Linked DNA regions of Filimonas effusa. The protein of the gene in region 2 binds, or shares a complex with, the protein of the main gene of each other region. Links are inferred from orthologs where the notes say so. Each region holds a gene or a part of one and is shown on either strand. Other genes may lie near its edges.

Region 1 (15,770 bases), on a different replicon or contig from region 2:
ACTCGGACTGAGCGATGCTGATCTTGAATCAATCGCGAAACTCGAATTTTTTGGTGTACCTGTAGGCAATTTGAAACAGCAGGCGCTGATGCCTAAGGAACAACAAACCGACAGGGTGTTACCTGGTATTCCAATTGATACTACCAACAATCAGATGATTGACTGGATGCGTGCGGCAGCTACCGTTTATGCAGGACAGCCAATGAACCTGCTGGTAAAGGGTGACAACGACGCAAGTTTCCCGTCTTTCAAGAATGTAATGACTTCATTCAAGAAGAACGAATTATTTAAATTCCAGATGGTTACCAACCCGGAAAGCGTACCGCAGGGAACTGCGTTATGGAATGCAAACCTGGCGGGTATCAAACCTGAGGAATAACAGATAACAACATTATTAACAAATAAACTGATTGTGCTATGGCAGAAATGGATACCTCGGGTGGTGGCGGGCACAAGAAAGGCCCAGGGGTCAAAAAGGGTAAGAAGCAGTCTACCCGTGTAGACTTGACACCGATGGTTGACCTGGGCTTCCTGTTGATCACCTTCTTCATATTCACGACAACCATGAGCTCTCCTACGGCTATGAAGCTTTTCATGCCGAAAGACGCCGATAAGCCGGAAGAGCAGAACAAGGCAAAAGAATCAGGCGCTTTGACCATTCTTTTAGGGAAAGACAATTCTGTTTTTTACTATGAGGGTATATTAGATCCTGCGGGAGCTAATTTCAAAGCTTCTAATTTCAAAGAGATCCGCGATGTGATTATCAATAAAAAGAAATCTACTCCTGCAGACGACTTTGTAATTGTGATTAAGCCGAATGAGGAATGTAAGTATAAAAACGTGATTGACATTATGGACGAGATGCCGATTAATGCTGTAAAGCGTTATGCACTTGTAGACATTTCAGAGGGTGAAAACCAGCTGGTAAAGGCTACAGAGGCGTCTAACTCACTTCCTTAATGAAGGTTATTAAAACATTGTGATACAATGGAAGCAAACAAAATTTTAACAGCCGATATCCTTGATATCATCTTCGAAGGGAAGAACAAGGAATACGGTGCATATGAACTGCGAAAAACGTACTCAAAGCGTCTGGTTACAGCTATGATCGCGATGCTGGCGGTATGTTTGCTGATGTTCGCTGCGGTGATCCTGGGTAAATCCAAGAAAACGGAGAACACGCAGATAATTGTACAAGACGTACAGTTAGAAGACGTTAAGCAGAAGGAAGAGGAGAAGAAGCCTGAGGCTCCCCCTCCACCTCCGCCTCCCCGCGCTGAACCTCCCAAAGTGGAAATCACCAAGTTCACTCCTCCCAAAATTGTGAAGGATGCTGAGGTGAAGCAGGAAGACAAAATTCAGGAAGTTGAAAAACTGGAAGATACCCGTATTGGTACTATCAACCAGGAAGGTTTAAAAGATCCCAACATCGTAGCTCCTCCAGTAGAAGCCAGCGGTACCGGTACTGTTGCCGCACCTGCTGCTCCTAAAGAAGACTATGACAAGGAATTTAAAACCGTACAGATCCAGGCTAAATTCCCCGGTGGTGACCAGGAATGGAGAAGATACCTCGAGAGAAGCCTTAACCGTGACCTGCCCGTTGAAAACGGAGCGCCTCCCGGCAACTATACTGTTGTGGTATCGTTCCTGGTGGACAAAGACGGTAGCATCTCTGAAGTAAAAGCCGAAAACTCTCCAGGTTATGGTACTGCTGAAGAAGCGGTGCGTGTAATCAGGAAAGGTCCGAAATGGATCCCTGCCGTTCAGAACGGCCGTAACGTAATCTATCGTCAAAGACAAAGCATTACCTTCCAGGTAGCTGAAGAATAGTCCGATAATTATAGTTTTTAAAAAGGTGGCTGTATCATTCCAACGATACAGCCACCTTTTTTTATGTGCATAGATGACTGGCCTAAAGCAGCTGGCCTTATGCCTGTGGAGATCCTCCGAAGGCAGGAAATTTTACTGCATACTTGTAACCTTGAAAAGCATGGTTTTACAAAGTGTTTTTTATGCTGTTGCTCACTGGCAGGTGTAGTTTGTGGCAAGGAAACATTAAGGTGTGCCTGATATCTTAAATTCATTTTTGTAGCAGGGGTTAAATGCTGCCAACAGGTTGGAGTGCTCATTCAAGCAACCTTATAGACCTGGGCAAGGATCGTTGTTTAATAGAAGCATGCTTACATCAAACCAATGTTATATGTTTTGAATACCGCCAGGGTAATGTTTAAAAGAAATATTTTTCATTATAGCATAAATAGCGTCTTTTCTTATGTGGAATGAAGCGCCTTTTGCGTCTCATTATAAACGCTACAACTATGCAAGCCAAAAACATTCTGCAAGCCGACTTCCTCGACATTTTGTTCGAGAATAGAAACCAGTTATACGGTGCTTATACTTTACGGAAAAATTATAATAAAAGATTGATGGCATCGTTGGGGATCATGACTGCCCTTTGTAGTCTCTTTTATGCAAGTACATTATTCGCGGGCGGAGCTGATAAGAATGCAGCACTCCAGTTTAATGAGATAATAATAGAGACAGAGGCGATACCTCCTAAAGAAGATGCCATCCCCGAGCCACCTGCTCCACTGCCTACACCACCGGCAGAACTGGAAGATGTTAGTACTGTCAGGAGTACAACGTTAACCATTGTGGAAGATTCAAAAGTAAATCCGGAAAACGAAGTACCCCCGGTAGAAACAATTGAAACTGCCATCATTAGTAATGTGAATCATCTGGGCACTGCTACCGACCCAGGTTTGGTGGCGCCACCGGTAGCTACCGGCCCTGGAACAGGAAGTGGTAGTATCAAGGGAACCGGCATGGAGGTTTTGAATGATGGTCCTGTTGTTACTGTAAGTATTCAGGCACGTTTCCCCGGTGGCACAGATGCCTGGCGCAGATTCCTCGAGAAAAACCTGAACAGGGATGAACCCGTTGCCAATGGCGCGGCTCCCGGAAGCAAGTTGACAGTTATCGTTTCTTTCGTAGTAGATAGAGACGGAAACGTATCGGACGTAAAAGCAGAAAATGATCCCGGGTACGGTACCGCAGCCGAAGCGGTAAGAGTCATCAAAAGAGGTCCGCAATGGATGCCTGCCGAACAAAATGGCCGTAAGGTGATCTATCGTCAGCGCCAGTCCATCACCTTTATGGTTGACGAAGAATAAGCAAACATTCCCATCCTGCCAGCCTTTGTCTTATTTTTGCAGATTAACAGAATAAGACATGCTTGGAAAACTGGCAGGATGGGATGATACAATAGCGGCGCTGGCCACACCACAAGGCACAGGCGCTATTGGCGTTATAAGGGTAAGCGGTTCGCAGGCCATCAGTGTATTGGATGGCCTTTTTCCCTCTAAAAAGCTACAGGAGCAGCCCACACATACCTTACATGTAGGCTTCCTGAAACAAGGAGAAACGGTGCTGGACGAAGTTGTGCTGGCGTTATTCAAAGCCCCCCGTTCCTATACCGGCGAAAATGTAGTAGAGATCTCCTGCCACGGTTCTCATTACGTTCAGCAGCAGATATTACAATGTCTTGTCAGCCAGGGCGTTCGTATTGCCAAACCTGGTGAATTCACCCAGCGTGCCTTCCTGAACGGCAAACTCGACCTGGTACAGGCCGAATCTGTAGCCGATCTCATTGCCAGTAATACCGAAGCCAGCAAAAAGCAAGCCCTGCAAAATATGCGTGGCGGCTTCTCCGGCATTATAAAGCAGCTCCGTGACCAATTGCTGTCGTTTTCCGCCCTTATAGAGCTTGAGCTGGACTTTTCCCAGGAAGACGTGGAATTTGCCGATAGAACCCAGTTATTTGCCCTTTTAGAGAAGGCTTCTGTACAGGTTAGTAAGCTGCTTCAATCATTCCGCCTGGGCAACGTCATCAAAAATGGCGTCCAGGTAGCCATCATAGGGAAACCTAACGCCGGCAAATCCACCCTCCTGAACACCTTGTTACAGGAAGAACGCGCCATCGTAAGTGATATTGCCGGTACCACCCGCGATACCATCGAAGAAATATTAAACATCAACGGTGTTCTTTTCCGCCTCATAGATACTGCCGGCATCCGCGAGCACACCAGTGATGTCATAGAAACCATAGGTGTTGAAAAAAGCCTCGCCAAAATGCGTGAAGCCGATGTGGTCCTCTATCTCTACGATGTAACCCAAACCACTTCCGTTGAACTGGAGGTAATGGCCATGCAATTGCAGGAACAACAGATCCAATACCTGCTGGTAGGTAATAAGGCCGATGCGGCAACTATGGCATTACCTGCCGCTGCTAACACCATTTATATTTCAGCAAAAGAAGGAGAAGGTATCGCCGAACTGCAACAGAAACTCTTCGGCATGGCTGTAGAGGATAGTATAGAAAAAGATCAAACTATTATCACCAATGCCCGGCATGTAGAGGCATTGCAGAAGATAGAATCCTCGCTGCATGAAATTCGTAGTGGTTTGCAGAACGGCCTTCCGGGCGATCTTGTAGCACTGGATATAAGGCATTGCTTACATTACCTGGGCCTCATTTCAGGGGAGTTAACTTCTGAGGATCAATTAGATTATATATTCAGTAAATTTTGCATAGGTAAGTGATTGCCTTTTTCAAGATGCTTTACTGTTCTCTATAAAGCTGTAACCCATCATGACAAATATCGAAAGAACTACTTCTGAGAATAAGCATTTTCAAATATTGGTAGCTGAATTGGATCGTGACCTTGCGAAGCGTAACGGTGATGCCAATGATTTCTTTATGCAATATAACTCCATAGATCTTTTGAAAAACGTGGTTGTTGTTTTCATAGATGGAACCCCTGTCGGCTGCGGCGCAATGAAAGTATATGATGACTCAGCAATGGAGATAAAACGCATGTTTGTTTCCGCAGAACAGCGAAGCAAAGGAATAGCTTCTGCCATACTGTGTGAACTGGAGGCATGGGCAAAAGAGCTGGGTTATAAAAAGTGTATTTTGGAAACTGGCAACAAGATGCCGGAAGCCATTGCGCTTTATAGAAAAGCAGATTATACCGTTATTCCCAATTACGGGCAATATGCATCAATAGAAAGCAGCATCTGCTTTGAAAAATCTTTATGAATAATTAGCGCTGACAATTACCGATAGTATGTTTGCATGCCGTGTTGATGTATCCTGATTACTTCATAACTTGACCCGACAAATTGAAAGTTTGCTGTAAGATGTTTTGCAGTTTAGATAATTCATAGTCGTTTAGAGCGCTTCGGTCGTACCATATTTTCCTATTCTTATCAATAAGGTAAAGTTGAGGAATTGCTTCTGCTTTATATTTTCTATCCAAGGTATCATTAGACTTGAGATGCAAGCCAACTAAATTGTATTTCTCTTTTACTTTGGTAAACGCTTCATAACTTTTATTTCTGTTAACATAGATAACCACAACCTCATTTTGCGGTAAATTCTTTATCATATTTGTAAGTGCTGGAAACTCCTGAATACAAGGAGCGCAATAAGATGCCCCAAAGTTAATCAGGATGTATTTGTTTTTGAAATCACTTGACTTAACCTGCTTCCCCGAAAAATCTTTTGCGGTAAATTCCGGAGCAGTACCTTGCTCTTCCCGTATCTTTCGGTCTCTCAAAATTGTTAGTGCTTGCCGTCCTTCGTAACTATTTTTGAACTCAGCCGGAAATGTGGCAGAATAAAAATTCAGGAGACTATCCACCGTAACTAGTTTTGAATTCAAAAATGAACCACAAAACATGTAAAATGAAAAGTATAGATTTCCATTGTTTTTGATAACAACGTATAGAATAATCTCCGGTAGTGGTGTAAGACTACTCTCGTCAGCTGTTTCACAAATGACGGCATTAGCTTAATTTTAGGTACAGTTCTTACCTGTTAATCTTACCCGGCTAAAGTAAATTTATCGGCATGTGTAGTATGATTTCCTCCCATCATCATTTGAACCAAAACAATTTGCTGCCTATCCGGATTGTTTCACCGGGCTTTGGGCATCTTTCCCCGGAGGTTACTGAAAGAGGTGAACTGGTACAGCATTTACCTTATTACTTTTTTCTCTTTGTGATTGAGGGGTTCAGCCAGTGCAGCGTCGACATGAAGCAGCTTAATGTTGAGAAACATGAATTGTTGTTCCTGATGCCACACCAGGTCAGACAGTTGCCAACTTCATCACATGCGAGTGATTATTATAAATTAGGCTTTGATGAAGAATGTCTCTCGAGGCTGCCTAAGCAATATCCGTTTCTTCTGAATCCGCTTAATAGGCAGAAAATACATTTTTCTCCTGCTGCTGCTGTCCGTGTAACTATTATTTTTAATATACTCTCGTCTTTATTAGGCTCCACTGATGCTGATCCTGAAATTATTCTGGCTCATTTAAATAGTTTGCTGACGGAGATTAACACTACTTATTTCGGATCAGAAAGACAGTTGTCCGATGACAGACTTGATAAATTTATCGGGTTCAAAGTTTTTGTAGAGGAAAATCTGACAGATCATCCAACAATCAGGAGTATTGCAGAGGAGCTTGGAGTGAGTACTGATAGTTTATACCAAATTGTTAAATACTATTCCGGTCTGTCGCCCAAGGAATTTTTGACAGATCGTTTGATGCTGGAGGCCAGACGCCGGATGCACTATGGGCAAAAGTCTTCTGTTAAAGAACTGGCTTTTGAATTAGGATTTAGCGATCCAGACTATTTCTCCCGTTTGTTTAAAAAAAATACTGGTAAAACAGTAGCTGAATTTTTTCAGGATTTGTCCTGAATCTGCCGGTTTTTGTCCAGCTCTTTTTCTCCTGTTGCCACGAGTTTTGTTCAAAACAAAATAAATAGGTATGAGCATTCAGTTGGGTAAAATATTGATAACGGGAGCGACCGGCCTTGTTGGAGCACGATTGGTACCACGTCTGCAGAAAATGGGTTGGGAATGTGTTGCATTGGTGCGAAAGGGGAAAAATGTTCCATCGGGCATAACAATGATGGAGGGAGATTTATTTGATACGCCTACGCTGGCGCAAGCAGTGAAAGGTGTATCGGCAATTATCCACCTTGCCGCTGTTTTTCGCACTCAAGACACAGATTTGATTTGGAAGAGTAATCTGGAAGGTACCCATAACCTTATTATGGCCGCAAAAGAACATAATCCCGGTGTCCGCTTTATTTTTGCAAGTACCAATCATGTATACAATATAAATAATTCGCACCCGGGCTGTGAAGAGGATGTCGTTGAGCCGCAACATCCATATCCTGCCAGTAAAGTGGAGGCTGAAAAAGAGCTACGCGTAAGTGAACTTAACTGGTCTATTCTAAGGTTTCCCTTTGTCTACGGCGATGCCGACGGACATCTGGAATCGTTACAGGGGCATGCTATAGCAGGAAAGATGCATCCTGCTATGAAAATAAGTACCATCCACCACCTTGATATTGCCACCGCAATGAATGTAGTTCTTGCAGGCGCCATGGATAGAAGAATCGTTAATATTACAGATGAAGCTACGCTTTCGGTGTATGAGCTGATCCAAATCGCTGGTGGAAAAATGGAGCCGTCAGCTGAACCTCTTCAAAACCCCTGGCATCTTCATGCAGATGGTTCGCTTGCCCGTAGCCTTGGCTTTCAACCGATGATCAGGACCGTTTATCAGGCTGCGCAGGAGAATTTATTGTAATTTTTGTTCCCGTTTTATGTTCCGGATCGATAAGAGGTGATCGACCAGGTGTGCTTCCGGATCGGTTAAAAAAGATGTCCTGGATGCCCCTCCATTTGTTATATTACAGTATGGATAAGCCTTTTAAAACACTGCACAGGTAAGTGCTCTCTTTTTATTAAAAACATGGGAAGAACACAAAACTTTTTTGAATATCAGAAAATGCTGGCAGATGAATATGCCGGCCTTGATCCCAGGCGATTACTATACTTATGCGCAATCCTGACCGGGCATGAAATAGCTGCGGTAGACCACGCGCTGGCATCTCCTAAATATGCGGTATTCCGGGAGCTGTTCACGCTTGCACATAAAGTGATAGCATGTGCTGGAGAAGATGTAGAAGGGCCTGTGATAGACCAATGCCAGCGGGACCTTTCTGAGGCTTGTCGTAAATTCTCCCGTAAAAGTAAATTTCCGGACGCCGATAAACAAAGTTTGTCGGCGTGTGCGGAAAAACTTCTTTATTTTATTCATTATTTAAAAACAGAAGATCCGCTATACCTTCTTCATACGCTGGAACAAATGCAAACACTTGATACCGCAACGCTGGCGGCATATGGCGATCAACTGATACTGCTAAGCCGGTTGAAATCTTTTCTTAAACTCTGAAAGTGCTTTTCGGATCATTAAAAAGCGATCAAAGCGGCTCAACAGCCACTATCAGCCTCATAATTACATCCTGCGTCGATGCTGCCGGTAATCCACCGTCTCAAAAGACACTTGCAAAGCCACTGTTGTCATTAGTTGAAGGTGTGGTTACGCCAAACATCCGGGCCTGTATAAGCAGATAACAGGTATCACAGCTATAAGGGTTTTGGTGCTTGATAAACTGAAGCAGCACCTGGTTTTAATAGCACCAATGCTGCAATGCCGCAACAATTTCAAAGGAAAAGACGTTTCATTGCAGTAGCAAGCGAAAAGCTTCTTCATTGTATTCTTCTAACTTTGGTGCTGTTTTTTTTATTTTGCACCAGGAAGCCAATTAAACAAGTATTGAACGACCAGCCAAAACACGCGACACAGTTGTCTCCGGGAGATGATCTTTATCTGCGCATCGCCGGGGGCGATGAACAGGCTTTCAGGCAGGCGTACCACCTGTTTAAATCCCGCCTTTTTTTTCACGCCCGGCAATTTCAGCTGGAATGGGATGAAATAAAGGACGTAGTGGCCGATGCTTTTATAGCGCTTTGGAATGCCCGAGCGCAGCTCCAGTCTAATGAACACCTGAAAAATCTCCTGTATTTCGCCGTTAGAAACCACGCACTGAAGCTGCTGGAGTCCAAAAGTCGCCGGAATGCCTTTCTTAATACCCTTCAGGAGCCGGAACAGACTTCAGTCGATACAGACGTCAGCCATAGAATAATTGAGGCCGAAATGAGCCATTTACTCACGGAGGCCATTTCTGAACTGGGCCCCGATTATCGCCGTATTTTCGAATTATCCTATTATGAAGGGAAAAATCCCCGCGAAATAGCCGCGATCCTTGATGCTAACCCGGCTACTGTGCGAAGCCAGAAACGCCGCGCCATAGAAATGTTACGGAGCTGGATCCAAAAAAGAACCTTCCTGCTCCTTCTTTCCATATCAATTTTAAACGCCGACTGGCAGCTGCTAAAAAAAATTCTGACTTTTTTGGCACGAAAAGGTTAGCCGGCGGTAATAATACATGATAGCATCAGATATGTCATATTCCGAAACCGAAATAGCGCAACTGCTTTTGAAACAGCTGAGTGGTGAAATAACACCACAGGAAGCCCTTATGCTGCAGGAATGGCTTGGGCTATCACCAGCTAATGAGCAGTTATATCATAAGCTGCTGCAGCGCTCCCGGTGGCCTTCGCGGCTGCTGGAATTTGAAGAAGCAGCCAGGCAGGCTGAAGATGCGAAAGCGCCTGAGCTCTATGCGAAAAAAGAGAAAAGCGCTTCTGGCGGCAGGTTGCGCCCCTTGTGGAGCCTCCCCCGGCGGTATGCTGCGGTATTATTTCTTTTATTGGGAGCAGCCGGTGTAATATTCATAACGCTGTATAAAAAGGTGCCGGATGCGCAGTTGGTTGTATCAAAACCGCAATTGGCGCCTGCGGCTCAGAAGGCCACGCTTACGCTTGCAGATGGTACAATAATAGAGCTCGACGATAACCCCGATGGAACCATTGCCCGGCAGGGGAATGCTTCTGTAATAAAAACAAGTGACGGCAGTATCCGCTACGAACCCAATGGCGCTTCAACAGGGAAGGTGATGATGAATACAATGAGCACCCCAAAGGGAGGGCAATATCACCTCACACTTCCTGATGGTACAAAGGTTTGGCTGAATGCAGCGAGCTCTGTTACCTATCCCGCTGCCAATATCGCCGGTGTTCGTAACATCAAAGTAACCGGCGAGGTATATCTCGAGGTGGCACACGATAAAACAAGGCCGTTTATTGTTGATGTTGCAGGAGAAGAACAGGTAGAAGTGCTGGGCACGCAGTTTAATGTTAATGCTTATAAGGATTATGACGCTATTAAAACCACCCTCGTGGATGGGAAGGTGAAAATTATCAATAAGCTGAAAGCCTCCGATGCTGTGATGCTGGCACCCGGACAGCAATCTGTTCAGGGAACGGGCAGGGGAGCAACACAGGCGCTCAGTGTTGTAAATGCCGATTTGCAGCAGGTACTGGCCTGGAAAAATGGTGTTTTCGATTTTAACGGCGCCAGCTTTCAAACGGTTATGAAAGAAGTGGAAAGATGGTACGATATAGAGGTAAAATACGAAGGTGCAATACCGGTTATCAGGTTTGAAGGTAAAATGGATAGAGAAGTGAAATTACCTGGTCTTATAAGATTCCTGAATGGCTACGGCATTCATGCCACGCTCGAAGGCAAAACACTTATTATAGAAAATAAATAACTATATATGACCTGATAAAGATCTTGTCCACACAAAAAAAGCCAGTAATGCGGGAACATCACTGGCCGGAATGTTTGGATAATGTAAACCAAAACGAGTCTTCGCGGACTGCTTATTTCACAACCAAACTGCATAAAAGTATGCTAAAAACTGCATTTTGTAGATGGTTTCCCTATGGGGATAACCGTTCTCGTTTCCAAACCCTGTTAGCTATGAGACTAACGATACTACTCGTTACAGTGGCGTTTTTAAATGTAAGCGCAAAAGGCATTTCTCAGAAGGTTTCCTTTGCCGGGAAAAATACTTCTCTGAAGACTGTTTTTTCTGAAATAGAAAAGCAAACAGGCTATGTTTTTCTGTATCCGGAAAATACTTTGAAAATAGCACGGCCGGTAACTATCCAGGCAACGGATAAGCCTTTGCTGGAATTCCTGGAAGAGCTCTTTGCGCATCAGCCGCTTCGCTATTCTATAGAAAGCAAAACCATTAGTATTACTACTGCACCGGCGGTTCCGGTTAAAAAGAACATAGTGCCGGAGCTACAGGCATATCTGCCGCCACCGCCTGTTTCCGGAATCGTAAAAGACTCCGCAGGCAAGCCGCTGGCAGGCGTAACTGTTTCAGTGGTTGCACCCGGCAGAGGTACTTATGCCGCTACCACTACCGATAATAAAGGCCACTTTGAAATAGTGGCCAATAAAGGCGAGAAATTAACTTTCGCGCTCATCGGCTATGCACCGCATACGGTCTCTGTTGGCGAGAGAACATCGTTTGAAGTAGTGATGACTGCTACAGTATCCGAACTCTCCGAATTGCTCATTCAGTCTGTAAACACCGGTTATCAGCGCATACGGCCCGAGCAAAGCACCGGCGCCGTAGCACAGCTCAGCACAAAAGAATATGAATCCAGGATCAGTACTAACTTCATAGATGGCCTGGTGAACAGGATGCCGGGTTTAATGATCAACAATAATATCTCTTTTACCAGCACTACGCCCGGAAGTACCAGTTCCAACTCCAGGAGCCTGTTTAACATCCGTGGTATTTCAACCATGTCCGCAAATCAAAGCCCTTTGATTGTGGTAGATGGTTACCCTACAGAGCTAACGCTGGATATGCTCGATCCCAATGAGATCAAATCTGTAACCATCCTGAAAGATGCCGCCGCAGCCACGGTATACGGTGTGCGTGCTTCCAACGGGGTGATCGTGATAGAAAGAAAACAGGCTGCTTTAGGTAAGCCCAGGTTTTCATTCCGCGCTACTGCCGGTATGACACCCGAAGAAAACTATAGCCGCTACAGGTGGGCATCCGATGCTTCCGCTATCGCTGTAAACTTTCAGAAAGATATTTACGCTTCAGGCATCAACGCCAGTACCTGGGGCTTATTGAATACCAATAGCCAGGGTACTACATCCCGTAACCCTGTTTATTACATCATGGCCCAGGAAGCCGCCAAGGTTATTACACCATACCAGGCCCAGCAGGCATATGCCAGTTTGCTCAGTTATGATAACCTCAACGATTACAGCAGGCTGTTTAAGCGCTCGGCATTGACGCAGACTTATAATTTCAATGTCTCCGGCGGCACTGGTAATGCGTTATACTATATAACTGCCAACTATACCCGCAACCGCCTGTCGGATATCAAAAACGATAACAATAAGTTCTTGCTTTCCGCCCGCAGTACACTTAAATTGTCCCAGCGCCTTTCCCTGGAGCTGACGACCGATTACCAGGAACATCGTGTGAATAATGTTCCTGTGCCTTCTCCAACTTCTACGCTTTCTTATGAACGCTTCGAAGATGCAAACGGTAATCCTTCATTTGTATCGGGTTCAGGACTTACGCCTTTCTACAACGACGCGCTGGTTGCTATGGGTTTGCAGAATCAACTCTACTATCCATTACAGGAAATAAATGAGGTGAGCGATAAAACCCGTACCATTAATAACCGTATCACAGCTAATTTCAATTATAACATTGGCAGTGGTTTCGATTTGTCTTTCGGCGGCATTTATGAAACATCCCGCTCCGATTTCCGCCACCTGGCAAGTGCTGCGTCTTTTCAAACCAGGAATGCCATCAACCTGTATACTACGCAGAATACAGATGGTACAATTAAGCTTAATGTGCCCAAAGGCGATCTGCTGCAACGCGAAGCTTCCAATACCTCCAGTTATACAGGACGTGCTCAGCTGAACTATAATAAGAGAATAGGATCTCTGCATTCTGTTAACGCCATATTGGGTGCTGAAATAAGGAACGTTATAAACAGCAGTAACCTCACATCGCAGTTTGGTTACAATGATCAGACCTTGCTGCTGCAGCCGGTAGACTATGCCAGTATCTTTACAGGTGTTATTAAGAACCCGTTTGGCATCTCTACCAATGCGCTTTTTAGCGATTATTCCAACTTATTCAACGAGCAATATACCGAAGACCGGTTTTTGTCAGGCTACGCCAACGTTGTGTATTCTTTTAAAAATACATACTCGCTTACAGGAAGTATGCGTATAGACCAGTCAAACCTCTTTGGTACAAACCCTAAGTACAAATACAAGCCGCTTTGGTCACTGGGTGCTGCATGGAATATCCATAAAGAAAGCTTTATGCAGGATATCGACTGGATCAATACCCTTAAGCTGCGCGTTGCCTATGGCTTCAATGGAAACGTAGCTAAAATGTCGCTGCCGCAGGTGATAGCGCAGTCTACACTGAACTATAATACTTCACCAACTTCTCAGGCGCTCAGGTTGCTGTCTTATGCAAACAGTAGCCTGCGTTGGGAGCAAACAAGAAGTACAAATATTGGTCTTGACTATCGCTTTTCTAATAATATTTATGGTACTGTAGATTATTATAAAAAGAAAAGTACCGATCTGTTAGGTAATGCGCAGATCGATCCAACCATAGGAGCAAGCCCATCGTTGATAAACCAGGCAACCATCGATAACAGCGGCCTGGAGCTGAGCCTGCATGCCGATTGGATCACTACTTCTAAATTTAACTGGAACACTGGCTTCGTGCTTGGCCGTAACACCAGCAAAGTGTTATCGGTTTACCGTACAGGCGACTACAACCCCAGAACGCTTAATGTACTGGGATATGTAAAAGGATATCCTGTAGGTGCTCAGTTTGCTTTTGGCTATGCCGGACTGGATACAGCAGGTTATCCTTTGATGGTGAACGACAGGGGACAGTATTATCGTACAAATATCGCCAGCTCAACATCTCCTACTGCTATCGCGTCTAAAAGCGATACATCGGGCCTTACCAGGTATGCAGGTACTTCTATCCCTACCATCAATGCAGGGTTAAGCAACCGTATAGATATCGGGAACTTTTACATCTTCTGCATGATCAACTATTATGGCGGATTTAAAGTAAGGGTACCAAGGCCTACTCCAAACACACAAAGACCATTGGAGGGCGCAGGTAATTACTGGAAAAAACGTGGCGACGAAGCCACCACCGACGTAATGAACCTGGCAGGCTTCTACGGCAATACCATGGCGCTTGATGCATATAACTATGCCGATGCTTATGTTGTAAATGGAGACTATATAACACTTGGCGATCTCACCGTTTCCTATAGCCTTGATAACAGTAAGTTTATCAAAAAAATAGGCTTTAGTCATTTTGAGATAAAATGCCAGGCTTCTAATCTCTGGACAGTAGGGTTTAATAAATACAACTACAGTATGGCTACTGGCAGTTATGCCAAGTCGTACCTGACGCCTACTTACACCCTTGCCATTTTTACCAACTTCTAAAATGCAGACAAGTGAAACAGCATAAATATTCTTTTATATACATTGTTCTTTGTGGCCTGGTTTTAACCGGATGCGACAAGTACCTGGATGTGCAGCCCAAAGGCAAAACAACGCTTACAACGGTAACCAATTACGATCAATGGCTCAACGATCCCAGCCTTAATAATGGATTTGGAGCTCCTACTGGCACCGCAGGTTATCTGGGCGATAATGTCGATGTCCCCAGTATCACCAATCCGCCTATTCAGCCTGCAGAATTGCTGTATACATGGGCACCCCAGTTTTCCAGCGATCTCAACGTCGCCCCCTTATTCTGGGCAGAGCACTATACCAAGATCAATCAATATAATACTGTATTGTTGGGAATAGATGACGCCACAGGTGGTACCAACGCTCAGAAAAGAAGCCTGAAGGCCGAAGCCTTATTAGGCCGTGCATTGGAATACTTCTACCTGGTTAATTTATATGGTAAACCTTACGATTCCACCACTGCCGCTACAGACCTGGCTGTACCTTTCGTTACTTCTAACGAGGTTGTGCAGGTGGTACCGCCGCGAACTACGGTTGCAGCACTTACCAGCCAGATCATAGAAGATATAAATACCGCCATTCCCGATCTTCCGCTCGATAACAGCAGCAACAGACTGCGCGCCTCCAGAGCAGCAGGATATAGCCTTCTCGCAAGGATCTATCTCTATGCCCGGAACTACCGCGATGCCAGGAAGAATGCCGAACTGGCTTTGGAAAATACAAGGGCCGTAATGCTCGATTTCAATGAAGCCGCTCCTGCGTCTCCATTGTTAAGCATCCGTGGCGATGTTATCTATGGTAGAATGGTGCTGGGTTACATCACGCCAACTCTCGACTTCATGCGCTCTTTCGCAACCAACGACCTGCGTGTAAGAGCACTATACCGCAGTACCGATAGCTATACGTTTACTACAAGAGGGGCCACTATTTATATTCCGCAACTGGTAACACTCAATTACCAGTATATGAATACAGGAACCTCCGTTCAGGAAATGAAGTTGATTATTGCAGAATGTGCCGCGCGTAACAATGAACTTACTGTTGCCTTGCAACAACTGGATGAACTGCGTAAGAACAGGATTGCTAAAGCTACTTACGCCGCTTTCCAGTCTGCCAGCCAGGAAGAAGTGTTCCAGGAAGTGATGAAGGAACGAAACCACGAATTGCCCTTCAATGGACTGCGCTGGTTCGATATGCGCCGCCTCGATAAAGAGAACAGGATGGGCCCTGTAAACAGGTATAACGCCCAGGGCGCCGTTGTTGCTACGTTACAGCCGCATAGCGATCGGTATACCTTGCAGATACCTGTTCAGGTGCTGGTTTATAATCCCGATATGCAACAAAATCCATAACCACAAGACT
Region 2 (15,831 bases):
ACCCTCCTATTACTACACCACCCCGGTCAGCCATAAGAGCAGAACAGCATGAGGATATAAATCTTATCACGTTGCTCGTTGGCGCTTCTGCCGATGGCCTGCAGATCCTGACCAAACAAGGCGAATGGGTGAATGTTACTTCCCTCCCGGAACAGATAGTAGTTAATGTAGGCGATATGCTGCAGCGTTTAACCAACAATAAACTCCGCAGTACAACACACAGGGTAGTGAATCCACCTCCGGATTTATGGCATACCAGCCGCTTTTCAATGCCCTTTTTTATGCATCCCAGGAGCGAAATGAGCCTGGCCTGCCTGGACAATTGCATTACAGCTGAGCATCCCAAAGCATATCCCGATACCACCGCAGGTGAATATCTGGATGAACGACTAAGAGAAATAGGTTTAAAAAAATAGGTTATCAGTCTGGCACATTGGTTTTAATAAGACATATACCGTTCCTTAAAGCCGTGTTTTTACACAGTATAACGGCTTTTGGAGGCCCTCAGGGGCATTTTAGCATGATGCTGAGCACCTTTGTCAAACAACGCAAAGATGTCACAGAACAGGAGCTAATGGAGTATAATGCATTCTGTCAATTGTTACCCGGGGCCTCCTCTACCCAGATACTCACCCTCATAGGTTACAAAAGAGGCGGTATATCATTGGGAATCATTACGCTATTGATATGGATGCTGCCCGCTTGTATCCTCATGGGCGCATTATCCTTTTTGCTTAACTACATGGATACGCAAAACCAGGATTTCAGGATATTCCAATTCATTCAACCGCTGGCTGTAGGCTTCATTACCTATTCCTCCTACCGACTGTTCAAACTATCAGTAAACAATACCATCACCCGCTGCATAATGGCAGCGGCAACTGTCTTAACCTATTTTCTTTTCAAGACGCCATGGATCTTCCCCGGAGTTATTATAATCGCAGGAATTGCTACAAATTTTAGCAATAAGCGCATACCCCAGAAAGAGATTCCGCCTAAAAAAATCAAATGGGGTAATATCCTGATCTTCTTTGCCTTGTTTATATGTGCAGGCTCATTGAGTGAACTGGCGCGTAAAAATGAATGGCGAAACCGCGGCGTATTCAACTTGTTCGAGAACTTCTACCGTTTCGGCAGCCTGGTATTCGGAGGCGGAGATGTGCTAACACCAATGATGTATGAACAATATGTCATCAGACCCAATACTGCCCAGGCAGGATTAAAAAATCCCCGTGCATTGCGAATGACGCAGCAGGAATTTCTTACCGGATCAGCTATGGTTCGTGCTGTACCAGGTCCAACTTTTTCCATTGGTTCCTTTACGGGAGGAATGTTATTACGAAAGAAAGGAGCCGATATGCAACTCCTGGGATGTATTATAGGCAGCGTTGCTTTATTTCTGCCCAGCGTATTGCTGGTATTATTCTTTTTCCCAGTTTGGCATAACCTGAAAAAATATGCTGTTATCTATCGGTCTCTGGAAGGAATTAACGCAGCAGTAGTTGGTATCATGGCCGGCTCCAGTTTGTTCCTGATGAAAAGCATTTCTCTGGATATTACCGATGGCTCCATTGCACATTTTATGAATCCGGTAGTTATTGTAGGCGCCTTTCTCCTTCTCGCCTACACCAAAATACGCCCTCCCCTGATCGTTGCCGCCTGCCTTTTACTTGGCTGGTTGCTCTAATTACTGACATCTACTTATAATACCCGTTTCCTTCTATCTCCATCCTCACCTTTTCCGGCACCATATAACGCAGGCTTTTGCCTTGCTTAACAAGCTGCCGTACAACAGTGGCAGACATTTCAAGTAAAGGAGCATTAACTACAGTAAGATCAGCCTGCAGGTTATCCGATACCTTATAACCCGGACGGTTATAAACAATAAATTTATAGTCTCTGACTAAAGTTTCAAAGTTCTTCCACTTGGGCAGGTTCTGAAAACTATCCGACCCCATAACAACAGAGAAATCATTTTGTGGATACTTCTCATGGAGGTAGGTAAGTGTATCGATAGTATAAGAAGGCTTTGGTAGTTTAAATTCTACATCGCTCACCTTAAACCGCTCGTCTTCTTCTATAGCCAGTCGAACAAGGTGTAAACGTTGATATTCGTTCAACAGGCTGGCCGAAGGCTTTAACGGGTTATGTGGCGATACAACAAACCAAAGCTGGTCTGCCAGTCCTTCGTTAATGATGTAACTGGCTATTATAAGGTGGCCAACATGAATGGGATTAAACGAACCAAAGTAAAGACCAATCTTCATAGCTTATTTTTAATCTTAATGCTGCACTTCTTCAACAAAGATATGATCTGCTTCGTTGAGGCGCAGACTAAGATTATAGCCGGCAACTGTAATTGAGATAGGATCACCCAGCGGAGCAATCTGTTCCACTCTAACTACTTCACCTGGAACACAACCCATTTCCATCAACTTGATAAAGAGATCATCTTTCTCAAAAGAGGTAATCACTGCTTTCTTGCCTACGCCAATCTCCGATAACCTTTTCATCCGTTATTGTTTTATTAACCAGGATATGATAAATACTCCGTCTTGTAAAAATATCTGCAAATGTAATATGGTGCGTCTGCAAAAATGTTACGAATTTTGGAAGACAAACTATTTTAACATTGACGAAGGTACAGTTTAATTATGCCGACAGGCAGCTAAGGTTCACAGGGAAAACAGCGGTAAAGTCTTACATAGAAACCATCTTTAAAAAGGAAAAGAAAAAGCTGGAAGCCATCAGCTATATTTTCTGTTCCGATGACTATCTACTACAGATAAACAAAGATTTTTTGCAGCACGACTACTACACCGACATAATCACTTTTGACATCAGTGAACCGGAAGGTGGCATCACATCTGAAGTATATATTAGTATCGACAGGGTAAAGGACAACGCAATACAACATGGAACTAGTTTTCAGAATGAAATATTACGCGTACTCTTCCACGGTGCTTTACACTTATGTGGATACAAAGACAAAAAGTCAAAGGAAATTACACTGATGCGGGAGAAGGAGGATTATTACATAAACGATTACCTGAAGAAACATAAGTAGAATCTAGGTTAAGAATGCTCAACAGCTCCGGTTTGGATGAAAAAATCTGCCGGAGCTTTTTTATAGGCTAACATTTACACAGCTAACAATCAGACTTCTATTCCTTTCACAGCGCCAATTCAAAACAGCCAAAACATGCAAATCATATATACTACAGGAAAAATTATTATTATAAATATCTAATTAAACAGTTCCACGTGAAACAAACAGTTATATAACCTAACATCCCGACTGTAAAACAAATCCAATCAAATAACCCATTTCGCATTACCCATAAAAGTTGAAATCTACCTCAAAGATTTACACTAACCAGCGCAACTCCAACGTTCCACGTGAAACATTAAGTAAATAATCTTTTATAAACCGTAACAAATTAAATCCTCAATACTAACTATAGACAATACCTTTTAAAGCAATAACTGTTTCAAAACCACTAATCCCATAATAGCACTGGGGAGTAAAACGTTATCATTTTTACCCCCTACCTACCAATTTCATTTAATAATAGTTTCACGTGAAACATATATTAATTAGTAAGACGTTAATCTTCAATTAACGCACGTCCTAAGCCTCCTCCACACATCAGACAAGGTAACCTACCAGCTATCTTTCATCTTTTACCATCAAGCGGTTACAAATACGAATTAAGTAAAGGATAGAAATAAAACCTCCTACCCTTCGAGGTCTCTTCTTACTAGTCTCGCTCTAAAGGAAAGTACATCCCGCTATCAATAACCAACAGTTATCCTAATAAGTTACCAGGTTACCAAATCGATTAACGCCCCTCTATATTAACGTTCCACGTGAAACATATGATACGGTAATTCGACACCTATTATACATATGCAGAACCATATAACCCACGAACCAGTAAAAAAGTGTCATACTATTAAAGTACGCTATCACCTAGTGATTACAAGTAAATCTGATCTTAGGTAATTTCAATAGACGGCATCACCTGCAGCCACTTCACACTATAATCCTATATCAGAACTCACAGTTTATTCGTATCTATGTTATACATTATCATTATCGCTCACTGCAGATAATAATATTCTTCTTCCAAAGATTAATCTCCCTGCTCATTAGTTCCACGTGAAACATCTAATTCTAGGAATACTAATAATTAATCCAGAACATCATAACATGCCTTACCTATACGCAAAACCAGACACTGAATCCTCTTTTAGCTCTTTTCGTGTTTCTATCTGCATCCGAACAAGAAAGAACAACCTGCTTTCTTTATCAGATAAAATCCCTCACCTATAGTTCCGCCTGATACATTTAGCTCAGATAATTCCCGTGTTACTTACCTAATTTATCTAACCATACTCATTATTAAACTTGAATTATATACCGATATTTTCCCCACCCCGCTATCACTAAGCATACTCAAGTAAGTACAACTCAGAGCTACTTTCTTAACAAGGGTTCCACGTGAAACATAAGGTAGCATATCTAACTATAACCTAAGGTATTTAAGTCCACATGCTTAAGCTATTGTTCCACGTGAAACACATTCAGAGAGCTTGTACATATAAGCATCCATCCAACCGTTTTTCATTGGAGGCTACGTTCCACGTGAAACATTACGTCCACACTCATCTAATCATAGGTTCCACGTGGAACAGCAGCCAAGCTATCTTTCCAACCATGCTCCGCTATCATTTCATAACAACCTATCTTTGCATCTTCAAAAAGTATAATAGTTACAAATGTTTCCAGTTTACGACGTTATAGTAGTAGGGGCCGGCCATGCCGGTTGTGAGGCAGCAGCAGCGGCTGCTAATATGGGAAGTAAGGTTTTACTTATCACCATGAATATGCAAACCATCGCCCAAATGAGTTGTAACCCTGCAATGGGTGGTATAGCTAAAGGCCAGATTGTTAGAGAAATAGATGCGCTTGGAGGTTATAGTGGTATCGTCACCGATAAGAGTATGATCCAGTTCCGCATGCTCAACCGCAGTAAAGGACCTGCCATGTGGAGCCCCAGAACGCAAAACGATCGTATGCTCTTCGCTGCAACATGGAGAGAAATGCTGGAACAAACAAAGAACGTAGACTTCTACCAGGATATGGTTCGTTCTATTATCATCAAAGACAATAAAGCCTGCGGCGTTATTACTGGCCTGGGACATGAAATATCCTCCCACTCAGTTGTAGTTACAAGCGGAACTTTTCTAAATGGTATCATCCACATCGGCGAAAAACAATTCGGCGGTGGGCGGGTAGCAGAAAAAGCCGCCACAGGTATTACGGAACAACTGGTTTCACTTGGCTTTGAAGCCGATCGGCTGAAAACCGGTACACCTCCACGTGTCGATGGTCGTAGCCTCGACTACTCTAAAATGGAAGAACAAAAAGGTGATGACGTCATCACCGGGTTCTCCTACCTGGATATACCCCGACTGAAACCTGAACAACAAGTTAGCTGCCATATCACTTACACCAACCAGGATGTACATGATATGCTCAAAACAGGTTTCGATAGAAGCCCAATGTTCACCGGCCGTATAGAAGGCGTTGGGCCACGCTATTGCCCCAGCATAGAAGATAAGATCAACCGCTTCGCTGAAAGAGAACGCCACCAGATCTTCGTAGAACCTGAAGGCTTTAACACCGTAGAGATCTACGTCAACGGATTCTCAACCTCCCTCCCCGAAGACGTGCAATACAATGCCATCCGTCAGATCCCCGGCTTTGAAAACGTACGCATCTTCCGCCCGGGTTATGCCATCGAATACGACTTCTTCCCTCCTACCCAGTTAACCTATACCCTTGAAACCAAACAGATCAGCAACCTGTTTTTCGCAGGACAGATCAATGGTACCACCGGGTATGAAGAAGCCGCGTGCCAGGGATTAATGGCCGGTATCAATGCCCACCTGAAAGCAAAAGAAAAAGATCCTTTTGTACTGAAACGCAGTCAGGCATATATCGGTGTACTGATCGATGATCTGATCAGTAAAGGAACAGAAGAACCATACCGCATGTTTACAAGCCGCGCTGAATATCGCACACTGCTGCGTCAGGATAACGCCGACCTGCGCCTCACCGAACTAAGCCATGCTATAGGCTTGGCTTCCGATGAAAGACTGGAAAGAGTGAATGCAAAAAAATCAGGTGTCCAATCAGTGAAAGAAAAGATGGCTGCCTTTGCCATTGAACCTTCCGAAGTAAACGATTACCTGGCATCTATCAACTCCGCTCCCATAAGCGAAAAACAAAGAGCATCTAAAATAGTATTACGCCCCGATATCGATCTTCCCTCCCTTATGAAAGCAGTACCTCGCCTGGCCGAAGCCCTGCACGATGTAAACGCTGAAGTAATAGAACAGGCAGAGATCCAGGTAAAGTATGAGCGTTACATCGAAAAAGAAGAAGAACTGGTACAACGCATGGCTCAAATGGAAAATGCGATAATACCTGATAAATTCGATTACGATAAAGTAGCTGCACTAAGCATTGAAGCACTACAGAAATTTAAAAAGATAAGACCAGCTACCCTGGGACAAGCTTCCAGGATCAGCGGCGTAAATCCAAGCGACGTACAGATCCTTATGATCTATATGGGCAGATAACATTTTATAGTATAGCATCCCGGCTACTTTAAAACGGCCTTTAATCTCTTTAAACTCCGCTAAGGATAATTAAGGAGCTTAAAGGCTGTTCATTTTATTCACATTCATGTTCATATAAAAGAAATTATAATTTTGTTTTCCAATAACAATCCAACCTTCCTGTCTAATTACCTCCTATTAATTTAAGGTCCAATATCCGGTTTCAGCTGTGGTAAACTAATACTTCATGATACAACTACACACAAGAACCGGGCTTCTTAAACGAATCAGCGTTGCGCTGTTCCTGGTAATCGCAACAGTGCTAACATCAAAAGCACAGTTAAAAGTCGGCGACAATCCAACGACTATAACAAAGTCCGCCGTCTTGGAATTGGAAAGTCAGAGACAAGGTTTCCTGCTGCCTCGTCTTTCAGACACTACCCTTATCAACGGATATAACCCACCAGACGGGATGTTGATTTACCTTCAATCCGGAACAGGAACCAACCGTGGCTTATACCTGAGGAAATCAGGTCAATGGCAGCGTGTTACAACCGACTCCACCAACAATCGTTCATGGTCACTCAATGGTAACGTCGTTAGCCCGGGCGATTCTCTCGGTAGTACCAATGCCGCCGACGTCATCTTCATCGCCAACAGCGTAGAAAGAATGCGGCTAAGATCAGGTGGCGCCGTAGCATTCAGCGATAGCGTTTACATCGGAAACAGGTTAACTGTAAAAGACTCCATCAGTTCATCTATCATCAGGGCGCTGGATACAGTTATCGCCAGAAACGCCAGGATCAATGATAGCCTCTATCTGAATCCGCAATTAATACAATCTTCTTTCAACGATGTACTGGTAATTAATCCTACAACCGGTGCCGTATCTAAAAGAACACTTGATACAGCAGCCTTTAAAGGTCTTGTTGTCGGCAACTTCAGTGAAGCCGGTAATGCACAAGGCCTGGAAAGAAAAGCCGGCGCAACCAATGCACCCGACACTTTAATACTGCATGCCGCAACCTTCACCACACCCGGTGGCTTATCCACAACAGCACAAAATATCGCCGGCACTAAAACATTCCGTGACTCAGTATATATAGGAAGCGGAACCGGAGCTGGTACACCCAATTCTACCCTCCAGGTAAACGGATCTGTATCATACGCTATAAATACAGTTACAGCAGCCCATACACTCTCTGCAACCGACTATACTTTGCTTGTAAATCCAAGTGCAGGTGCAAACATACCTATCTCACTTCCCACCATGCCAGATGCCAGCATCAAAGGCCGCGTATACATCATCAAAAAGATAGGCACTACCGACATCGATGCATCTGTAACAATTGCAGGTAACATAGAAGGACTGTCAAGCGGTAGCTACGTCATCTATAACACCGGTACATTCGTAAAAATGCAAACCGACGGAACATCCTGGTATATCATTGAAAGATAGTAATATATAAATTAAAAATAATAATACTATTTCATCATCCCTTCCCCTTTTATCTGTAACAATGATGATGGCCCGGGTATGTACCTACGTTTCCTGATTAACATATGTGTAGTTGTATTTCTCCTGTTACAATCAAACAGTGGCATCGCTCAGCTTAAACTGGGTGATGCTGCTGCCCGACTGGAGAAATCTGCCTTGCTTGAACTGAATGGTAACAGGCAAGGGTTACTTCTGCCCAGACTTACAGACACAGGTACGATCAATGCCCTGTCACCTCCCGATGGCATGTTAATCTATTTCATTCCTTCAAACGCAGGAAAAGGAGTGTACATTAGAAAAACAGGTCGTTGGCAACCACTGATAACTGATTCAACATTAACCGCAGCCAATAGTAACAATTGGAGTTTGACAGGTAATTCGGGATTAACAGGTAGCGAAAAACTGGGTTCACTTAACAACGCAGGATTAAATATCGTTACCAATAATACCAATCGGATTACCATCACGGCAGCAGGTTTAACCAGTATAACAGGTAACACCAACATATCAGGAAATACTATATTAGGCGGAACACTTTCTCTTAACCCCGCAAGCAGCAGCTCAGATATCACAGCACTATTACTTAATGGAAGTAATGTCGTGGTAAAGCGCCCTCTGAGCTCCGTTGCTTTCGATGGCGCTATTCAAAGTATCAACGGATTAACTACAAGTAACCAGACATTTACACTTACCACCAATGCTACAGCGCTAAGTCTAACCTCCAGTGGATCCACACATACATTGAATATCCCTGATGCCAGTGCTACACTCTCCGGCATCGTAAATACCACTGCCCAAACCTTTGCAGGAAACAAAACTTTCAGCAATAACCTAACCGTAAGTGGAACAACAATACTTAATGCCGCAGCTAGTACTACAGATGCCGACTTCCTTGTACTCAACGCTTCCAACCAGGTGGTAAAAAGAAACATCAGTACATTTCCGGGAATACAAAGCTTAAACGGATTAACAGCAGCGATACAAACTTTTGGCGCAGTTGCCAATGGTACACTCGGATTTACTACCAGCGGAAGCGCCCACATATTAAGTATCCCGGATGCAGACGCTACCAACAGAGGCTTTGTTTCAACAACAGCACAAACTATAGCAGGTAACAAAACCCTGACCGGAACTACTACACTAACATCCGCAGCCGTAAGTACAACAGACAACAACTTCCTTGCATTAAATGCCTCCAATCAAATAGTACAACGAAGTATCACCACGCTTCCGGGAATACAAAGTCTGAACGGATTAACCGGCGCTACACAAACATTTGCTGCCATTGGTACCGGCGCACTCGGATTCACAAGCAGTGGAACTGCACACACACTAAACATACCCGACGCTGGTACTGGCACAGCTAGAGGCCTTGTAACAAACAGCGCACAAACAATAGGGGGAGATAAAACTTTCGCCAATAATGTAGCAGTAACAGGCAACGTCGCCGTAACGGGCACAACAAAAGTTGGCTCTGCGGGAACAGCACTTAACAGTATTATAAAATACACCGTAACATCCTATCCAGCCTTTACAATACCCGGTACTAAACTAACAACCACCGGTGCTGTCGGTGGAATATCACAAGATAAAACAGCCTATGTAATAAAAACATTTACAGTTCCTGGAGCTAATGTTGGAGCGTCTGTGATAGTGAACCCTTCACAACAAATGGCAGACAACTCGGTTATCGCTTATGCAAGAGTATCAGCAACTAATACTGTTGAGGTTAAATTCTGCAATACGAATGCTCCAGTATTTACAGGACTAGCAGTATTAAGTTTAACAGTGCTATCAGTAGGTTCAACAACTCCGGCCAGCCAGGATATCACCGTCCCCGCTATGGACTTCTACTTCACCATCATCCAATAAATGAAGCACCTGATCCTCTATATCATCAGCCTGCTTCTCCTGCTTTCCACAAAAGCACAACGTGCCAACGTATACATCCCCCCCAATAGTACCGTAGGATTTTTCAACACCGATACTACCGCCATCTTCGGAGATATTAACAACGAAGGAAAAATATACCTGCCCACCAACAGCTATATCTACTTCCTCGGACAAAATTGGAAAAACAACCTCGGCAGTGCCATCATAGATGAATCCATCACCGGCACCCTCGCTGTAGGTGGTACCGTACAATTCCAACAGCCCGACCCACTATCCGCACTACCACAACGTATCTTCGGTGGATATACCGCCGCTGCCCGTTCCGGTACTTACTTTCCTAACATAGATATTAACAACCCCGCCGGCATCTTCGTGGATAACGAAAGCGATCTTGCCGTTAGAAACCAGATCCACTTCCGCAATGGAAAAATAACTATTCGCCAGGCTAGTCTCGTCTCCGGATCAACCATACGACGTGGACATATCACAGGATATAACCAAAACAACTATGTAGTAACAGAAAACGGCCCCTACGGCGGATTCATGTACAGACTATCAGTTCCCCCGGGAACAGATACCATCACATTTCCTATAGGAACAGAAAAATCATATACGCCAGCTGCTATCATCAACCACGGCGAAACAGACGACTACAGGGCAAGAGTCTTCAACGATGTCTATACCGGCGGCCTCTCCGGAACAGATGTCGCCTACTTATCCACAGGCAAAACCTGGATAATCGCAAATGACAAACCTGTATTCAACAGTACCGTTCTTTTACAGCACCTGGTAACAGAAGAAGGCCCCCTGTTCGCAGCCAACCGCACTACAGCTTATGTCAGCCACCTGAAAGATGGCGCATGGGATACTACCAGCTTTTCCACAACGCCGGCATCACCAGGTAACATCACCACCGGCACACCTTTTAACGGATCGGCTATCTTAAGCAGGGTCTTCAATATGTCACAACCCAGCAGTTACCTGTTCGCATCATTTACAAAAGCTACCCGCCCCGGAAACGCTACAACCAACCTCGTGTTCTCTGCGCGGCGACTGACCAATATACTCGCTTCACTCAGTCTGGATGTGGATAACGAACGAAATGTGTATTACTACGAAATACAAAAACGAAGAGATACCGCCGCCAACTGGATTGTCTCCGACACCATTACCGCAACCAACGCACTGGCGCCACATAACTACCGCCGGCTCGATCACGATGTGTATTACCGCGGACTTATCCACTATCGTGTACGTATCGTAAGTTATTCCGGCACCTTCACCTATTCGCCCGAAAGAACCATCGAAGGCATCCAGGAAGCATATTATGTACAGGTTTTCCCCAACCCCGGCTTCGGCAACTTCAACCTCAGAGTGTTAAATATGCCTGACGCTAAAACTATGGTAGTCTACGATCAGTGGGGCGACGCACTCCTGGCCAAACCAATCGTATCCGAATTAACACCGTTCGACCTTACCACACTACCATCGGCAACCTACTATGTTGTCATCTACGGCGACCAGAAACGAAAACTCCATACCGAGAAAATTATCAAACTGAAAAGATAAGCGCATACGTAAAATACCGTTAAAAAGGGCGAACTTCCTCTGTTCATAAGAAGCTAGTTAGTATTATTACAACTCAAGGAAAGCGCATTGAATTATAACCTCTACTTCAGACTGTATATTTTATTGACCTTGTTCACGCTTCCCGGTATGCTCCAGGCGCAGCAAACCTGGCAGATCCGTGGCGTGGTATCGGATTATACCAACCGTTCCCCGATCGATGCGGTGAGCGTGTTCGCCAGCTCAGGAGCCAGAGCCATCACCGACAGCACAGGAAAATACAGCATCAATGTGAAAACAGGGGATTCAATCTGGTTCTCTTACTTCAACAAACAAACCATGCGCTACCCCGTCGATACCATCTCCAATACCAACGACTTTGAAGTAGCACTGCATATCGATGTACTACGCAACCTCCCCGAAGTCAGGGTAAGAAGCAGCGACTATAAACAGGATTCTATACAAAACAGAAAAGACTACGCAAAGATCTTCAACTTCAGAAAACCAGGCCTGCGCTTAAGCACAAGCCCTCCGTCAACTTATACACCCGGAAGCCTCACAGTAGGCCTCGACCTCGAAGAACTCATCAACGCATTCCGCTTCCGCAGAAACAAACGCCTCGCTTCACTGCAGGAACGACTGCTCCAGGAAGAACAGGATAAATACATTTTCCACAAATTCACAAAACGCCAGGTAAAACAACTCACAAACCTCGACGGCGATGAGCTGGTTACCTTCATGAACTTCTATAAACCCGATTACGAAGTCATCCAGCGTATGAACGATCTGGAAATGGCATACTATATCGAACTGTGTTTTACACAATACAAGGAAATGAAAGCAAGAGGAATACCGCTAAAACGCTATTTAGTACCCCGTCCTGCCGGTGATTCTCTGAAACAGATCCTACCAAACTAAAACCTCTTTCTATCCAATTAAGCCCGCTTTACGGCTTATTTCAAGCATCCGCTCAATTGGCTTCAAGGCAGCAACCCGTAATTCCTCCTCCATCGTGATCTCAGGGGTCTCATATTCCATGCACAGGTAAAGCTTCTCCAATGTGTTCAGCTTCATATGCGGACAATCATTACAAGCACAGGAATTATCCGGGGGAGCAGGAATAAAGGTCTTCGTAGGAGCATCCTGTTGCATCTGGTGCAGGATACCAGTCTCGGTAGCAACAATATATTCTTTCGCATCATCCTGTACAGCAAACTTGAGCAGCTGTGTCGTACTTCCTATGAACTCCGCTTCACGCAGTATCGCCTCTTCACATTCAGGATGTGCAATCAGCTTCGCATGCGGATGACGCACCTTAAGTTTCTTTATCTTTTCCAGGCTGAAGATCTCGTGTACCATACAGGCGCCATTCCATAATACCATATTACGCCCCGTTATCTTATTCAGGTAGCCACCCAGGTTCTTGTCAGGTGCAAAAATGATAGGCTGGTCTGCAGGAACGCTTTCGATGATCTGTTTGGCATTACCGCTGGTGCAGATGATATCACTCAGCGCTTTTATCTCAGCTGTACAGTTGATGTATGAAATAACGATATGATCAGGATGTTTCGCCTTGAATTGTTTGAACAATGCCGCCGGCGCACTGTCGGCCAGCGAACAACCCGCCTTCAGATCCGGCAGTAATACCTTCTTGTGCGGGTTCAGGATCTTCGCAGTCTCCGCCATGAAATGCACACCGGCGAAAACAATGATATCTGCATCGGTCTTCGCAGCCTGTTGCGCCAGGCCCAGACTATCCCCAATATAATCCGCCACATCCTGGATATCCGGCTCCTGGTAATAGTGCGCGAGCAGCACCGCATTTTTTTCTTTTTTCAACCGCTCTATTTCACGGAACAGATCGAGCGTTGGGTCAACCTCAATATCCAGGAATCCTCTTGCGTTCACTTTTGACCTTGCTTCAGAAATGTTGATATCCATTGTAATATTCTTTATTAATACATTATTTATATAACCCAATACTACTATTACGGGTGTGTATTTCGGGAAAACTTAGTTGTCCCCACAGTGCAAAGTTAATTATAGTGAGACTATCCACAGCTATCCACAAATAAATCACATCGCCAATTTCAATGCAGGCGGTGTTTTCGCCCACTTTTTAACATTCGGGGATATTCATAACCAGGTTTATACCCATCCACTAATTCACACAAAATTCACTGTTAATTAACTGCGGGTAAATGGTTGGAATTTTCCCGGTTTCCGCAAAAGCCCCAAAATCCCGCCGGGTTATTCCACCTGAATCCACCATCGCCACTGTCCCGAACCCGGGTTTTCCACACAATACACCGGTTATGCACAGGTTCATGGGGAAAAGGGGTTTTAATAGGAAAATTTCTTATTTCTGACCGGGGTTGGCTTATTTCACTACTGTTTCCTATATTTTTGCCATCTTCATTTTCTAAATCTATTAAAAAGATTATGTCAGTTATTCAACGTATTCGCGATAAGGCTGCTTGGATCATTTTCGGTGCGATAGCGCTGGCATTGATTGCCTTTATTTTACAGGATGGTTCTGTTCGTGGTGGAAGCATGTTTGCGAACACAACTACAATAGCGAGTGTAAATGGTGCCAAGATCGAAAAAAAGGAATTCGATGCGAAAGTGGATCTGTACCAGCAAATGCAGGGAGCCCAGGGAGCGCAACGGAATCAACTGAGTGCCAGCGTATATAATATGATGGTAGAGCAGGAAGTATTACAACAACAACTGAATAAACTCGGCCTCGCCGTTACAGGTAACGAACTCGGCGACATCTTATTCAGCCCCGCCTCTCCCCTCGCAAGAGAATTTACCGACCCCCAGACTGGTATCTTCGACGAAGCAAAAGCGCGCCAGGCATTTGCCCAACTGAAAAAATCCAAAGACCAGGAACAACTGGGCATGATCGACCGTATCTATGTAGAGCCTGCTATGATCCAGGCACTCCACCAGAAATACCAGGCCATGATCACCCAGGCGATCTACGTTCCAAAATGGATGGCCGAAAAAGCTAACGCCGACAATAGCTCCATTACCTCTATTTCTTATGTATATGCTCCTTATAGCAGCGTTGCCGACAGCACCGTTAAAATAAGCAACGACGAAATAGCGGCTTATGTGAATAAACATTCAAAACAATTCAAACAGGAAGAAGAAACAAGGAACATTTCCTACGTAAGCTTCGACGCCTTCCCAAGCGCTGCCGATACTGCTGCCGTAGTAAACCAGCTGAATGAGATCCGCGGCGAATTCGTAGCAACCAACGATCCTAAAAGCTTCATCGGCTCTAAAGGGTCCGAACTTCCCTACGCCGATATCTACGTTACACGCAGTAATATGAAAATGCCTTTCGCTGACAGCATTATGGCATTGGCCGACGGACAGGTGTTTGGCCCTTACCTCGACGCTAATAATTATACACTGGCTAAAATGGTAGGTCGCCGCGAATTGCCCGACTCCGTTAAAGTACGCCACATCTTAATTAAAACAGGCGAAAACGGCCAGCAAACATTACCCGATAGCATCGCTAAAAAACGTATCGACAGTATTGCTACTGCTATTAACGGCGGTGCCGACTTCGCTTCTATGGTAGTGAAATATTCCGATGACCCCGGAAGCAAAGCAACCGGCGGCGAATACACTTTCTCTTCTATGCAGTTTGCAAGCATCAGCAAAGAATTTGCTGAAGTAGCATTCTACGGCAACACCGGCGATAAAAAAGTAGTAAAAGTGGAAGGCGGTTATTCCGGATACCATTATATACAGGTACTGGAACAAAAAAATCGCCAGATCGCTTATAAAGTGGCAACCCTGGCTAAACCAATTGCTGCCAGCTCCGAAACAATCGCTGCCGCCAGCACAGCTGCACAACAGTTTGCCGCTTCCAGCAGAACCAAAAAAGCGTTCGACGAAACAGCCAGCAAACAAAGTAAATACCCAATGACCGCTCCTGATGTAAGAAAGAACGATTTCTCCATCATGGGCCTTGGCGAAAACCGCACCTTCATTAAATGGATCTTCGACAACAAAGCAGGTGATGTCTCCGATCCTGTGGAAATCGGCGACCACTATGTTATCGCCGTTATCACCGGTGTTAATCCTGCCGGTACCATGTCACCCAGCGCTGCAAGGCCTATGGTGGAAGGTCTGCTGAAAAATGAAAAGAAAGCACAACAGCTTATCAGCACCAAATTCAAAGGCAACAGCCTCGAATCTTACGCACAAAGCGTTGGTACAACTAT

What was found.
Region 1: the proteins of mnmG (region 2) and mnmE are in contact, whole or in part, in a solved structure (PDB 9HIP), measured with the Escherichia coli proteins. The link is inferred for Filimonas effusa from one-to-one orthologs.

Annotation. Positions count from the first base shown.
Region 1 is NZ_SDHZ01000002.1:593,991-609,760, reverse strand. Bases 2,515-5,416 are described here. They hold mnmE (tRNA uridine-5-carboxymethylaminomethyl(34) synthesis GTPase MnmE), read left to right. Parts: upstream 2,515-3,231; coding sequence 3,232-4,602; downstream 4,603-5,416. Other genes in these bases: ESB13_RS13710 (TlpA family protein disulfide reductase), read right to left, coding at 5,160-5,416; ESB13_RS13715 (GNAT family N-acetyltransferase), read left to right, coding at 4,652-5,101; ESB13_RS13725 (energy transducer TonB), read left to right, coding at 2,515-3,173. Outside these bases: ESB13_RS13740 (ExbD/TolR family protein), read left to right, coding at 1-379; ESB13_RS13735 (ExbD/TolR family protein), read left to right, coding at 418-960; ESB13_RS13730 (energy transducer TonB), read left to right, coding at 988-1,830; more of ESB13_RS13725, read left to right, coding at 2,319-2,514; more of ESB13_RS13710, read right to left, coding at 5,417-5,705; ESB13_RS13705 (AraC family transcriptional regulator), read left to right, coding at 5,915-6,769; ESB13_RS13700 (NAD-dependent epimerase/dehydratase family protein), read left to right, coding at 6,840-7,670; ESB13_RS13695 (hypothetical protein), read left to right, coding at 7,836-8,318; ESB13_RS13690 (RNA polymerase sigma factor), read left to right, coding at 8,703-9,359; ESB13_RS13685 (FecR family protein), read left to right, coding at 9,391-10,602; ESB13_RS13680 (SusC/RagA family TonB-linked outer membrane protein), read left to right, coding at 10,815-14,378; ESB13_RS13675 (RagB/SusD family nutrient uptake outer membrane protein), read left to right, coding at 14,390-15,760. UniProt on the Escherichia coli protein: Exhibits a very high intrinsic GTPase hydrolysis rate. Involved in the addition of a carboxymethylaminomethyl (cmnm) group at the wobble position (U34) of certain tRNAs, forming tRNA-cmnm(5)s(2)U34.
Region 2 is NZ_SDHZ01000005.1:344,176-360,006, reverse strand. The notes cover bases 4,254-7,216. They hold mnmG (tRNA uridine-5-carboxymethylaminomethyl(34) synthesis enzyme MnmG), read left to right. Parts: upstream 4,254-4,782; coding sequence 4,783-6,651; downstream 6,652-7,216. Other genes in these bases: ESB13_RS22965 (hypothetical protein), read left to right, coding at 6,878-7,216. Outside these bases: ESB13_RS22995 (isopenicillin N synthase family dioxygenase), read left to right, coding at 1-416; chrA (chromate efflux transporter), read left to right, coding at 470-1,687; nadD (nicotinate (nicotinamide) nucleotide adenylyltransferase), read right to left, coding at 1,698-2,267; ESB13_RS22980 (FeoA family protein), read right to left, coding at 2,283-2,513; rRNA maturation RNase YbeY, read left to right, coding at 2,633-3,067; more of ESB13_RS22965, read left to right, coding at 7,217-8,089; ESB13_RS22960 (beta strand repeat-containing protein), read left to right, coding at 8,168-10,000; ESB13_RS22955 (T9SS type A sorting domain-containing protein), read left to right, coding at 10,001-11,590; ESB13_RS22950 (peptidase associated/transthyretin-like domain-containing protein), read left to right, coding at 11,678-12,505; quinolinate synthase NadA, read right to left, coding at 12,515-13,528; ESB13_RS22940 (SurA N-terminal domain-containing protein), read left to right, coding at 14,030-15,831. UniProt on the Escherichia coli protein: NAD-binding protein involved in the addition of a carboxymethylaminomethyl (cmnm) group at the wobble position (U34) of certain tRNAs, forming tRNA-cmnm(5)s(2)U34.